One region of the Janthinobacterium sp. FT14W genome, then DNA from elsewhere that is predicted to be linked to it. Evidence: predicted binding sites of a transcription regulator. Region 1 holds the regulator's gene; each other region holds the start of a gene.
What was found. Region 1 encodes FNR, which switches genes on or off when oxygen is low (the NO sensors DNR and NnrR bind a similar motif). Its sites were predicted from a motif close to TTGATNNNNATCAA; they were not measured.
Positions count from the first base shown of each region.

Region 2: the regulator FNR is predicted to act here: its motif matches at 1,748-1,761, upstream of GCN74_RS26980 (universal stress protein).
Region 3: the regulator FNR is predicted to act here: its motif matches at 1,643-1,656, upstream of GCN74_RS12140 (universal stress protein).

Region 1 is NZ_WFLL01000032.1:19,973-24,136, forward strand. It holds gene ccoG (cytochrome c oxidase accessory protein CcoG) at 1-1,298, shown strand, start outside; gene GCN74_RS19965 (FixH family protein) at 1,353-1,877, shown strand; gene fnr (fumarate/nitrate reduction transcriptional regulator Fnr) at 1,881-2,639, opposite strand; gene GCN74_RS19975 (response regulator) at 2,880-4,164, shown strand, end outside.
Region 2 is NZ_WFLL01000073.1:9,177-13,340, reverse strand. It holds gene GCN74_RS26985 (cation-translocating P-type ATPase) at 1-1,615, opposite strand, end outside; gene GCN74_RS26980 (universal stress protein) at 1,818-2,600, shown strand; gene fabI (enoyl-ACP reductase FabI) at 2,610-3,410, shown strand; gene GCN74_RS26970 (bifunctional enoyl-CoA hydratase/phosphate acetyltransferase) at 3,407-4,164, shown strand, end outside.
Region 3 is NZ_WFLL01000014.1:95,125-99,288, forward strand. It holds gene GCN74_RS12130 (chemotaxis protein CheA) at 1-409, opposite strand, end outside; gene GCN74_RS12135 (protein phosphatase CheZ) at 409-1,272, opposite strand; gene GCN74_RS12140 (universal stress protein) at 1,738-2,205, shown strand; gene GCN74_RS12145 (response regulator transcription factor) at 2,362-3,006, shown strand; gene GCN74_RS12150 (Crp/Fnr family transcriptional regulator) at 3,348-4,151, shown strand.

The DNA of each region.
Region 1 (4,164 bases):
GGGTATGCGTATGGCTTACCCAGCTCGCGTTCTACGGCTTGCCGTGGTTGACCTGGAATGGCAGGCAAGCCCTGCTGTTCGATTTGACCACGCGCAAGTTCTACATTTTCGGCGTCGTGCTGTGGCCCCAGGATTTCATCTACCTGGCGGCCCTGCTGATCATCTGTGCGTATTTGTTGTTCCTCGTCACGGCCATTGCCGGGCGGGTGTGGTGCGGCTTTTCCTGCCCGCAAACGGTATACACGGAAATCTTCCTGTGGGTGGAACGCAAGATCGAGGGCACGCGCAGCGCGCGCATGGCCCTCGACAAGCAGGGCCCGTCCTTGCGCAAGACGGCCAAGAAGACGGCCAAGCACCTGGTGTGGGGCGCCATCGCCCTGTGGACGGGCTTTACCTTTGTCGGCTACTTCACGCCGATCAAGGAACTGGCGCAGGCGGTGACCACCCTGAACTTCGGTCCCTGGGAATGGTTCTGGGTCTTGTTCTACAGCCTGGCAACCTACGGCAACGCGGGCTGGCTGCGCGAGCAGGTGTGCAAATACATGTGCCCCTACGCGCGTTTCCAGAGCGCCATGTTCGACCAGGACACGCTGATCATCACCTACGATGCCAAGCGGGGCGAACCCCGTGGCGCCATGAGCAAGAAGGCCGGCAACAACGACAAGCTGGGCGACTGCATCGACTGCACCCTGTGCGTGCAGGTGTGTCCGACCGGCATCGATATCCGCAACGGCCTGCAGTATGAATGCATCGGCTGCGCCGCCTGCGTCGATGCCTGCAACAGCGTGATGGACAAGGTCGACCGGCCACGGGGACTGGTACGCTACAGTACCGACCATGCGATGGAAAACAACTTCAATTCGAAGCAGATACGCCAGCGCGCCATGCGCCCGCGCGTCCTGATCTACACTTCCATCCTGGCCCTGATCATCATCGCCGTATGTACCTCGCTGGCCCTGCGCACGCCATTGAAAATGGACGTGATCCGCGACCGCGGTTCGATGGGACGCGAAGTGGAAGACGGCATGATCGAGAACGTCTACCGGCTGCAGATCATGAACACCTCGGAGCAAAGCCAGCATTTTAAAATCAGCGTATCCGGCTTGCCGGGCCTGACCTTGCTGACGCGCGATGAAGTGACCCTGCAGCCGACGGAAACCCTGGGCTGGCCCATCCGCCTGCGCGCGCCGCACGGCGTGGGCGAGAAGGGCTCGAACAAGATTGCGATCGAGCTGCAATCGCTGGACGACCCATCGCTGCACGTGCGTGAAAGCGCGGTCTTCATCGTGCCGCGCTAATGCAGGAAGGCCAATCCCCGCATGGGGATTGGCCGCTTAAACAGGAGAAATATCATGTCCGACAGCCTCAAGCTGCAAGCCCCCGTGGCGCCGTGGTACAAGCATCGCTGGCCATGGCTGCTGATGATCGGCCCCGGCCTGTCCGTCGTCGTCGGCAGCACCATGGGCTATATCGCGTTTACGCAGCCCGACGCGCTGGTGGTGGGCGATTATTACAAGCAGGGCAAGGCGATCAACCAGGACTTGCGGCGCGATACGGTCGCCAGCGACCTGGCCATGTCAAGCAAGCTATCGTACGACGTGGCGGCAGCGCGCCTCAGCGGTTCCGTGCACAGCTTCGGCAAGGCGTATCGGGCGCCGCTGCAGCTGCACCTGGCGCACGCGACCCAGCCGGAAAAAGACATCAAGCTGCTGCTGCAGCCTGATGCGGCCGGCAACTTTTCGGTGGCGCTGCCCATGCTCGAGCGCAGCCGCTGGCAGGTGCTGGTGGAAAACGACAAACGCGAATGGCGCCTGTCCGGCATCTGGACCTGGCCCCTGCAGCGCAGCATCGCGCTGCAGGCGGATGAAGAGCTGTAAATCTTACTTGCAGTTGTCCGTGCCGGCCGTAATGGCCTTCAGCTTGGCCGGCTGCAGGATCTCGATCTCGCGGTTCGAGACGCGCAGCCAGCCTTCCTTCTTGAATTTCGACAATAAGCGGCTGACGCTCTCGATGGTCAGGCCCAGGTAGTTGCCGATTTCCTCGCGCGACATGCGCAGCTGGAAATTGCTGCCCGAATAGCCGCGTGCCTCGTAGCGCGACGCCAGGTTGACGATGAAGGCGGCAAAGCGCTGGGTCGCCTGCATATTGCCCAGCAACAGCATGACGCTTTGCTCGCGCGTGATTTCCTGGCTCATCATGCGGTGGAAATGGCGCAGCAGGGTCGGCATATTGCCCAGCAATTGTTCCAGGCTTGAAAACGGAATTTCACACACTTCGCTGTCTTCCAGCGCCACGGCATTACAGTGGTGGCGGTCGGCGCTGATGGCGTCCATGCCCAGCAGTTCGCCAGCCATCTGGAAACCCGTCACCTGCTCTTCGCCGCCCGGATTGATCTGGTAGGTCTTGAAGTGCCCCAGGCGGATCGCATACAGGTTCTGGAACGAGTCGCCGATGCGGAACAGCGAGGCGCCGCGCGCGATCTTGCGGCGGCGACCGATGATCTGGTCCAGCCGGTCCATATCACCCACATCCAGGCCCATCGGCAGGCACAATTGATGCATGCTGCAGGTCGAGCATCGCGCACGCAACGCCTCCACGTTCACTGTGGGCAAGGTTGGAGTGAGTAACGCTTCAGTCATGTCGGTACCTTTTAGAAAATGCAACAACAAGTTTACTGCATACAGGGTTGCCGTGTGCCAATTTCACGGTAATTTCGGCGAATAAACGACGTCCAGCCTTTAATTATATGGCAACATCGTCAAAAGCCCGTATGGGGCAAGGCAATTTGCGCAGCGGCGCTTGCCAAGCTCGGGCATTGATAGGAAAATTCCTGACAGCATTATCTGCCGCCTGTGCCGCCCGGTACTGAAAAGGAAATCATGAAGCCTCTCGGCATCAAAGCAAAAGTCGCGCTGGCCACCAGCCTGACCTCGATCGCCATGATCGCGCTCGTCACCATGATCCAGGTGCAGCACATGCGCGCCGACTTCACCAAAGTACTGCTGAGCCAGCAGTCTTCCCTGATCAGCCGCACCGCTGCCGAGCTCGACGACAAGCTGGCCATGCTGCTGCAGATCGTCACCCTGACGGCCCGGCAGCAGCCGCCGGAATTGATCGCCCAGCCCGCCAAGCTGCGCGAATACTATGCGCGCCGCTCGATGCTGGTGCTGTTCGACGACGTGCTGGTGCTCGACGCGCAAGGCGCCGTCGTGGCCGACATGCCGCTGGTGACAGGACGCGCCGGCATCAACGTCGCCGAACGCGAGTATTTCCAGACCGTCCTGCGCACGCGCCAGCCCATGATCACCGAACCGATGCTGGGCAAATCGAGCGGCATGCCCATCGTGCAGATGGTGGCGCCCGTGCTGGCTGCCGATGGCCAGGTGGCTGGCGTGGTGATCGGCGTGCTGCGCCTGTACAAGGACAACCTGCTGGGGCGCCTGCGCACGGAAAAGATCGGCAAGAGCGGCTATTACTTCATCCTCACGCGCGGCGACGTGCCGCGCTACGTGCTGCATCCCGATACCAGCCGCTTGCTGCAGCCGCGCAAGCCGAATGCCAACCTGACGACCACGCAGCTGCTGAAGGAAGACGGCGAAGGCAGCATGGTCAGCACCAACAGCCGCGGCGTCACGGCCGTCAACAGCTTCAAGCGCCTGAAGTCCGTGAACTGGCTGCTGGCCGCCTCGCTGCCCGTCGAAGACGCCTTCGAACCGTTCGATGGCGTGCTGTACCGTCTGGTGCTGTGGAGCATCCTCGCCTCGCTGCTGGCCGCTGCCGTTCTGGGCTGGGTGACCGTGCGCCTGCTGTCGCCGCTGGTGCGCCTGCGCGACACCCTGCTGGCCCTGCGTAGCAGCGGCAGCCGTTTTACACCCGTGCCGGTGCAGCAGCGCGACGAGATCGGCGAACTGACGGAAGCGTTCAACGGCCTGATGAGCGAACGCGACCGCCTGCAGCAGGAACTCGAAGCGCGCGCGGCAGAGCTGGAGCGGGAGCGCGACCGGGCCGAGGCGGCCAACCGCGCGAAGAGCGACTTCGTGGCCAACATGAGCCATGAAATCCGCACGCCCCTCAATGCCGTGCTGGGCATGGTGTATTTGCTGGGCAACACCAGACTCGACACGGAACAGCGCAAATACCTGACCATGGTGCGCGTGGCGGGCC
Region 2 (4,164 bases), on a different contig from region 1:
GCTCCTGCAGCGCGGCATCGTCCATGCCGTCGAGCTGGCCGCCCGTCAGTGGCGCGCCCTGCGTGGGGATGCCGGCCTGGCGCGCGATCGACAGCGCCGTGGCAGGATGGTCGCCCGTGATCATCACCACGCGCAGGCCGGCCTCGCGGCACTGCGCCACCGCCGCCGGCACTTCGGGGCGCACGGGGTCTTCCAGCGCCAGCAGGCCGAGAAAGGCAAAATCGAAATCATGCTGGTCCGACGGCAGGGGCGGCGCGGCGAAGGCGGCACAGGCGACGCCGATCACGCGCAAGCCGCTGGCCGCCATGGCCGCCACCTGCGCCACGAGGCGCGCGCCGTGCGCGGGCGCCAGGTGGCACAGGTCCATGATGGCTTCCGGCGCGCCCTTGGCGGCGATCACGTAGTCTTGCCGGCTGGGCGAGCGCCACACGCGCGACATGGCCAGCATCTGGCGCGACAGCGGATAATCGTCGATCAGCATCCAGTCGCCATGCAGGTGTTCCGTGTTCGCCAGCAGGCGCGCGCCGGCCGTGCCGATGGCCGCCTCCATGGGATCGAAGGCCTGCCGGTGGCTGGCCAGCACGGCATATTCGAGCAGGCCGTGCAGCGCTTCCGGCAAGGGCGGTTCCGGCGCCTGGCCGCACGCGTACGCGGCCTCCTCCGTCCACAGCCTGCGCAGCTGCATGCGGTTGCTGGTCAGGGTGCCCGTCTTGTCGACGCACAGCACCGTCGTCGCCCCCAGCAGTTCGATGGCCGGCATGCTGCGCGCCAGCACGTGCTCGCGCCCCAGGCGCCAGGCGCCCAGTCCCAGGAACAGCGTCAGGATCACCGGCAATTCCTCGGGCAGCAGGGCCATGGCCAGGGTCAGCCCGGCCAGCAAACCGCGCAGCGCGTCACCGCGCAGCCACCAGTAGGCCAGGCCGAGCGCCACCGCCAGGCCCAGCGCGCCGATGGCGACAGCGCGCACGACGCGCCGGGTTTCCTGCTGAACCGGCGTCAGCTCCCCGCCCTGCGCGGCCAGCGCGGCGCCGATGCGGCCCAACGCGCTGTGCTGGCCGGTGGCCGTCACGCTGCCGCTGGCCGTGCCCTGCGTGATCAGGGTACCCGCGTACACGCAGCCCGGCACCAGCTTCATGACCGGCACCGACTCGCCCGTCAGCATCGATTCATCGGCCATCAGGTTCGACGCCCTCAGCAGGGCGATGTCGGCCGGCACACGGTCGCCTTCGGCCAGCAGGACCAGGTCGCCGCGCACCAGTTCGCGCCCGGCGATGCGCACCTGGCGGCCGTCGCGGATCACCAGCGCGCGCGGGCTGGACAGGTCGCGCAAGGCGGACAGCGAACGTTCCGTGCGCTGCCGCTGGACATAGCTGATGCCGATCACGAGCACCACGAAGCCCAGCAGCATGGCCGCTTCCTGGCGGTCGCCCAGCAGCATGTAGATGGCACCGCAGGCCAGCAGCAGCAAGAACATCGGCTCGCGGACGATCTCGGCCAGCAGGCGCCAGTACCCCAGCGGGCGCGCCGCCGGCAGTTCGTTCGCACCATCGGCGGCAAGGCGCGCCGCCGCCTCGGCGGTCGTCCATCCGCTGGACTGCGGGCGCTGAGGGGGCATGGTCGTCCTCCTGTCAAGGGCATGCCTACATCAGGGCATACGGCTGGCGCAAGGCTAACATGAATTGCCGCCGCAGCGCACCCTGCGCCCGGCCCCGAGCGCCCAATGATTGTCCCGCCAATCGCCGCACACATGATGTAGATCAGATGCGGGGGGCGGGCGCCTTGCTACGCTGGCAGTCATTCATTGGAAGGGAGCAGCCATGTACAAGACGATCGTGGTGCACGTGGACGGCGCGCCGCAAGCGCGCGAGCGCATCGCGCTGGCAGGGCTGGTCGCCCAGGGCCAGCAGGCCCATCTGGTCGGCGCCGCGACTGCGCCACCGGGTCCACCCGAGGCCAGGCGCCCCGCGCAGGAAGCGCTGGAACGCTTCGAGACGCAGGCGCGCGGCATCGACGTCTCGTATGAAACCCGTCTGGGCGAGCAGGAGGCTGCGGCGAACCTGGCACTGCAGGCGCGCTATGCCGACCTGGTCGTGCTCAGCCAGAGCAAGCCGGACAGCGGCATGGCGCAGCAGCCTGCGCCGCTGCCCGAACAAGTCGCGCTGCAGGCGGGCCGGCCCGTGCTGATCCTGCCGCACATCGGCACTTTTGCCCACCTGGACCGGCATGCGTTGGTGGCCTGGGACGGCAGCCGCGCCGCCACGCGCGCCATCGGCGATGCGCTGCCGCTGCTGCGCGCCAGCAAGCTCGTCACCGTCGCCGTCTTCAATCCGGAGCGCGAACATGGCGTGCACGGCGCCCAGCCCGGCGCCGACATCGCGCTGTACCTGGCGCGCCACGGCATCCAGGTGGCAGTGCAGCGGCAAACCACCTCGCCCGAGCAGCCGGTGGGCGAGGCATTGCTGTCCCTGGCGGCAAATCTGCAGGCCGACCTGTTCGTCATGGGAGCGTATGGCCATGCGCGCTGGAACGAAATCCTGCTGGGCGGCGTCACGCGCACCCTGCTGCGCGCCATGACCTTGCCCGTGCTGATGTCGCACTAGGCGGCACATATGCCGGCCACTTCCGCCATGTCCGGCACGCCATTTTCCCTGCAGGGCAAGCGCGGCCTGATCCTCGGCCTGGCCAATGCGCACAGCATCGCGTATGGCTGCGCCTGCAGTACCCAGGCGCTGGGCGCCAGCCTGGTGCTATCGTGCGCGGACGAACGCGCCCTGCCCTACGCCCGCCCGCCTGCCCACAGCCTGAACATCCCCCTGCTGACCTGCGACGTGCAGCAGGACGGTGCGCTGGCGCAACTGGTGCACGCCGCGGTGGCTCGCCTGGGCGGTCTCGATTTCGTCATCCATTCCATCGCCTGGGCGCCCCTGGCCGACCTGCACGGGCGTGTCACGGACAGCAGCGTGGACGGCTTCCTGCGCGCCATGGATATCTCCTGCCATTCGTTCGCGCGGCTGGCCCGGCTATGCGAGGCGCACATGCCCGCTGGCGGCAGCCTGCTGACCATGAGCTACCTGGGCGCGGAAATACCCATGCCACAATACGGCCTCATGGGTCCCGTGAAGGCGGCGCTTGAATCGATGGTGCGCTACCTGGCCTGCGAACTGGGGCCGCGCAACATCCGCGTGCACGCGCTCTCGCCCGGCCCTGTGCCGACCCGCGCCGCGTCCGGCCTCAAGGATTTTGATGCACTGCTGGAGCGTACCCGCCGCGATGCCCCGCTGCGGCGGCTCGTCACGCTGGCCGAGATCGGCCAGTTGGCCGCCTTCCTGGCCAGCAACGCCGCATCGGGCATGAGCGGCCAGACCATCTATGTCGATGGCGGCTACCATGCCGTGGCGGGCCGGACATGATCGATGCGCCGCCATCCGCGTTGCCGGACCTCCTCGTCAACGTTCCGTACGACGCGCTGCGAGTGGGCCAGACGGCCGAACAGAGCCGCACCCTGGGCCGTGACGACATCGCCGCGTTCGCCGCCGTGTCCGGCGATGTCAACCCGGCCCACCTCGATCCCGCCTATGCGGAAACGACGCGCTTTCATGGCGTGGTCGCACACGGCATGTGGGGCGCGGCCCTCATTTCGCGCCTGCTGGGTACGTGCTTGCCCGGTCCCGGCACCATTTACCTGGGACAGACACTGCGTTTCCTGCGGCCCGTGCGCATCGGCGATACCTTGCGCGTGCACGCCTGCGTACTGTCGAAAGAGGACGGCAAGCGGCGCGTCGAGCTGCAGTGCGAAATACGCAACCAGACGGGCGCCCTGGTACTGGACGGCATCGCCAGCGTGATCGCCCCGGCGGTGCGCGTGAGCCTGCCACGCACCCATCTGCCGCAGCTGTACCTGTTCGACAGCGCGGCGCGCTTTAGCGCCCTGCTGGCGCACGCTGCCGGCCTGGCGCCCTTGCGCTGCGCCGTCGTCCACCCCTGCGACGCCATGGCCCTCGAAGGCGCGCTCGACGCAGCCGCGCGCGGCCTGATCCTCCCGGTACTGGTGGCGCCAGCGGCACGCCTGCGCGCCGCGGCCGCCGCATGCGGACGCTCGCTCGACGGCATCGTCAGCGTGGAGGTGGCGCACAGCAGCGCCGCAGCCGAGCAAGCCGCGGCCAT
Region 3 (4,164 bases), on a different contig from region 1:
CGGCAGGCGCAGGCGCGTCCATGCCCTTGCCTTCGATGGCGTTCGTCAGGATGTGTTCCAGCTCTTCCGGCATGGCCGGCAAGCTTTCCGGCGCGGCGCCATTGGCCAGCTCCGTCAGCTGGTCGGCCACGAAGCCGGACGCCTGCAGCGCCGCCTCGATGGCGATCGGGGTCACCGGCGCGGCGCCCGTGCGCAAGGCGTCGAACAGGTTTTCCGTCAGATGGCAGGCCGCCACCAGCGCGGGCAAGCCCATGAAGCCGGCGCCGCCCTTGATGGTGTGGAAGGAACGAAACACGGCATTCAGTGTTTCCTTGTTGTCCGGATCACGCTCGAGGCGCAATAAGTGCTCTTCAACATTAACCGCAAGATCCATCGCCTCAACGACGAAATCCTTGAGCATATCGTCCATTAGAATCCCAAATCCGCAAGAAGGTCGTCTACATTATCCTGGTCCAACGCCACCGACGGCACGGACGGGCCCTGCATCAGCGGCGCGTCCTGCTTCTGTGCGAGTTTCTCGCGCACTTCGGCCGGCGCGTTGTCGCGCAGCAACTGGGCAAGCTCGTGCTCCACCGTCTTGGTGATGTTGACCACTTTTTTGATCAGCTGGCCCGTGATGTCCTGGAAGTCCTGCGCCATCATGATTTCCAGCAAGCGCGCTTTTTCCGCTTCCGTCGCTTCCGCAACGGCTTGCGCGAACTGGCGCGAATCGCCGGCCAGGGCCTTGAATTCTTCCAGGCTCAGCTTGCCATCGAACAGCGCCGTCCAGCGGCCGTCCATGTCCTTCGCCTTCTTCGACAGCACGTCCTGCGCCGGCATGCCTTCGTCGAGCGTATTCAGGACCTTGTTGGCGGCCTGCTCCGTCAGGGTGGCGACATATTCCAGGCGGTCCTGGGCGTCGACGATCTGCGACGACGCTTCCGTCAGCGCCTTGTCGTAGCCCAGTTCGCGCAGCGAATCGTGCAGCAGGCGCACGATGCCGCCCAGGCGCTCGAACATGGGCTTGTCGGACTGGTCGACGGGATCGGCCGCTTCGTCCGGCGCGCCTGCGGCGGCGGGCGCTGCTTCCGGCGCGGCTGGCGCGGCGGCGACTGGCGCCGCGGCGGCTGCCGGCACGGCGGCGCTGGCCGAGACCGCATCGAACAGCGCGTCAAAATCGTCATCCGCGATCACGGCTGCGGGCGCGGCGGCCGGCGCGGGCTGGGGAGCGGCCGCGCTTTGCGCAGATACTTCATCGAATAATGCATCGAAATCATCAGCGGCGTTGGTCATATCCCTGCTTCTCCATAATTTGTCAAAATTCCGCCTGAACTGTGCGTTTTACAGACTGATACCCACAATTTCTCGATTAAGATGATTTGAGGCAATACCGCTGCGATGGTGCGAGTGTAGCAGGGCGCCGCCCTGTTGGTAAATCTCAAAACGCGCTTCCTGGTGCAAAGCTGGCCCGCAAGAGCTTTTCCACCAGGAAATAAGTGTTCCTGCTGTTGTATTTTGAAATACTACCATTGGCGTGCGTGCAAGACCACGCGCCGCACAAGAAATCCTGTGCCCGGGCGCCTGCGCAACGGCGCCAGGCGGACTCCGCGCAGCCAAACACGATCTTTCTGCCAATGTTGTCTATACTGAAGGTGCAGTAGTATTGATAATTATCAAGTCTTTACATGAATACAATGCTGCCGCCGCGTCTACAATAAGAGGCGTTGCGCGCGCTGAGTCACCGCCAAAGGACCTGCCATGTATAAGAAAATTCTGATCGCCACGGACGGCTCCACCGTCTCCAACTTGACGGCCTGTGCCGGCGTTGCCTTTGCCGAGCAGATGCACGCCGACATCCTTGCCGTGTACGTGGCGCCCGAATACCAATACCCGGTGTACATCGAAATCATTCCGCCGAGCTATCCCAGCGAGGAGGAATACCGCATCGCCATGCGCAAGGCGGGCGCCGACCACTGGCAGCCCATCCTCGACGCGGCCGCCAAGCGGGGCCTGGTGGCGACGGGCCTGACGGCCTTTTCCGACAGCCCGGCCCTGAAAATCGTGGAAGTGGCGCAATTGCAGCAATGCGACCTGATTTTCATGGGCTCGCATGGCCGCAGCGGCTGGGGGCAGTTGCTGCTGGGTAGCGTGACCAACAAGGTGCTGTCGCACTCGAAACTGCCGGTGCTCGTGCACAGGCTGATCAAGGAACCCGCACCGAAATAAACGGTCACATGGCCACGGGGGCCGCTGTTACCGGCAGGTACAGCAAAAAGGCAAACGTGCGGCCATTTCAGTTAAAATGACAACGTTTCCCGTTTTTTAACATTTAATTGTCCGGTAACGGACACAGCAGATTACACGCCTCCAGATTGCGCGCCTATGATACGTATTGTGATTGCCGACGACCACACCATCATGCGGGAAGGATTGAAGCGCATCCTCGACGGCGCGCCGGACATCGACATCGTGGGCGAAGCCATCGACGGTTTTGAAGTGCTCAACCACGTGCGCCAGGGCGGCTTCGACCTGTTGCTGCTCGACCTGTCGATGCCGGGGCGCAGCGGCGTCGACCTGATCCGGCAAATCCGCAGCGAGGCGCCCAAGCTGGCCATCCTGATCCTCACCATGCACGAGGAAGAGCAATATGCGGTGCGCGCCATCCGCGCGGGCGCGCAAGGCTACCTGACCAAGGAAAGCGCGGGCACCCAGCTGGTGGGCGCCATCCACAAGGTGGCGTCGGGACGCCCTTACATCAGCGCCGAGGTGGCCGAGCAACTCGTGCTCAACATCATGATGCCGAATGAAAGCCTGCTGCACAAACAGCTGTCGGACCGCGAATTCGAAGTCTTTTCCCTGCTGGTGGCAGGCAAGTCGATCACGGAAATTGCCAACAACCTGCACCTGAGCGTGAAAACGGTCAGCACGCACAAGACGCGCATCATGCAAAAGATGGGCATGAGTTCGCTGTCGGAAATGGTCCAGTACGCCGTAGCGCACCGCCTGCTCTCCCCCTTCAAGACGTGAAACCGGCGGCGCGCGCCCGCGCGCCGACAGTAGGAACAATCCTACTTCAGCTACCACAGCTCCTACTGCCATATTCAGCCACTGCTGATATTAATTGCATACGATTGTTGGCATACTGAAACCAGTAATCAAGTTGCTGGGAAGTTACTTCATCACACAGCAAGTCTTCAGCGAATTGAGCATTACCTGCCAGGACGCGCGCCGCCGGCCCTTTGCCGCCCCGCCGCCTTGCGCACTCCGTCATTCAACTCTGAACTACCTGTCACCAGGAGATGAACATGCTGTCCACGCAAACGCCTGAAACCCGCCCTGCAGCACCATCGCTGGCCCCCTCGTCTCCGATGGAAGCGGGGCGCCAGCGCCAGGGGCGGCTCTGGTCGAACCTGAAGGAGGTGTGCGACCTGCTGCATATCTCCAGTGCCTGCACCATCGCCGCCGACGAACTGCTGTTCCAGCACGTGCAGTTCAAGACAGGCCAGCGCGTGCATACGATCGGCCAGCCGTTCGACACCCTGTACATCGTCAATTCGGGCTTCCTGAAAACCGTGCTCATCGATGAATTCGGCAATGAACAGGTGCTCAGCTTTCCCATGAAGGGCGACATGCTGGGCGTCGACGGCATCCACTCGCGCCATTACTCGTCCGAAGCGGTGGCCCTGTCCGACTGCGACCTGATCCTGCTGCCGTTCAAGAAGCTGACGGCACTGGGCCGTGTCCACCTGGAACTGGAAAACGTCATGTACGGCGTGATGAGCCGTGAACTGGTGCGCGAGCAAGCCATGATCGGCATGCTGGGCGCCCTCAGCGCCGAAGCCCGCGTGGCCCGCTTCCTCGTCTCGCTGGCCGACCGCTTTGCGCAGATGGGCTATTCGAGCAAGCTGTTCAACCTGCGCATGACGCGCCATGAAATCGGCAGCTACCTGGGCCTGACCCTGGAAACGGTCAGCCGCACCCTGTCCGCCTTCAATGAGATCGGCCTGATCACGGTCGACCAGCGCACGATCGGCATCAAGGATCCGGACGCCCTGAAAACCCTGCGCCGCCTGCCGCCCTCGCGCTCGCGCGCCAAGCAGCTGGCCGCCGCCAAGCTGAAGGCCGACACCACCGCAACGGCCGCCGCGGCGCAATTGCTGGCCACCATTTAAACCCCACTCCGAT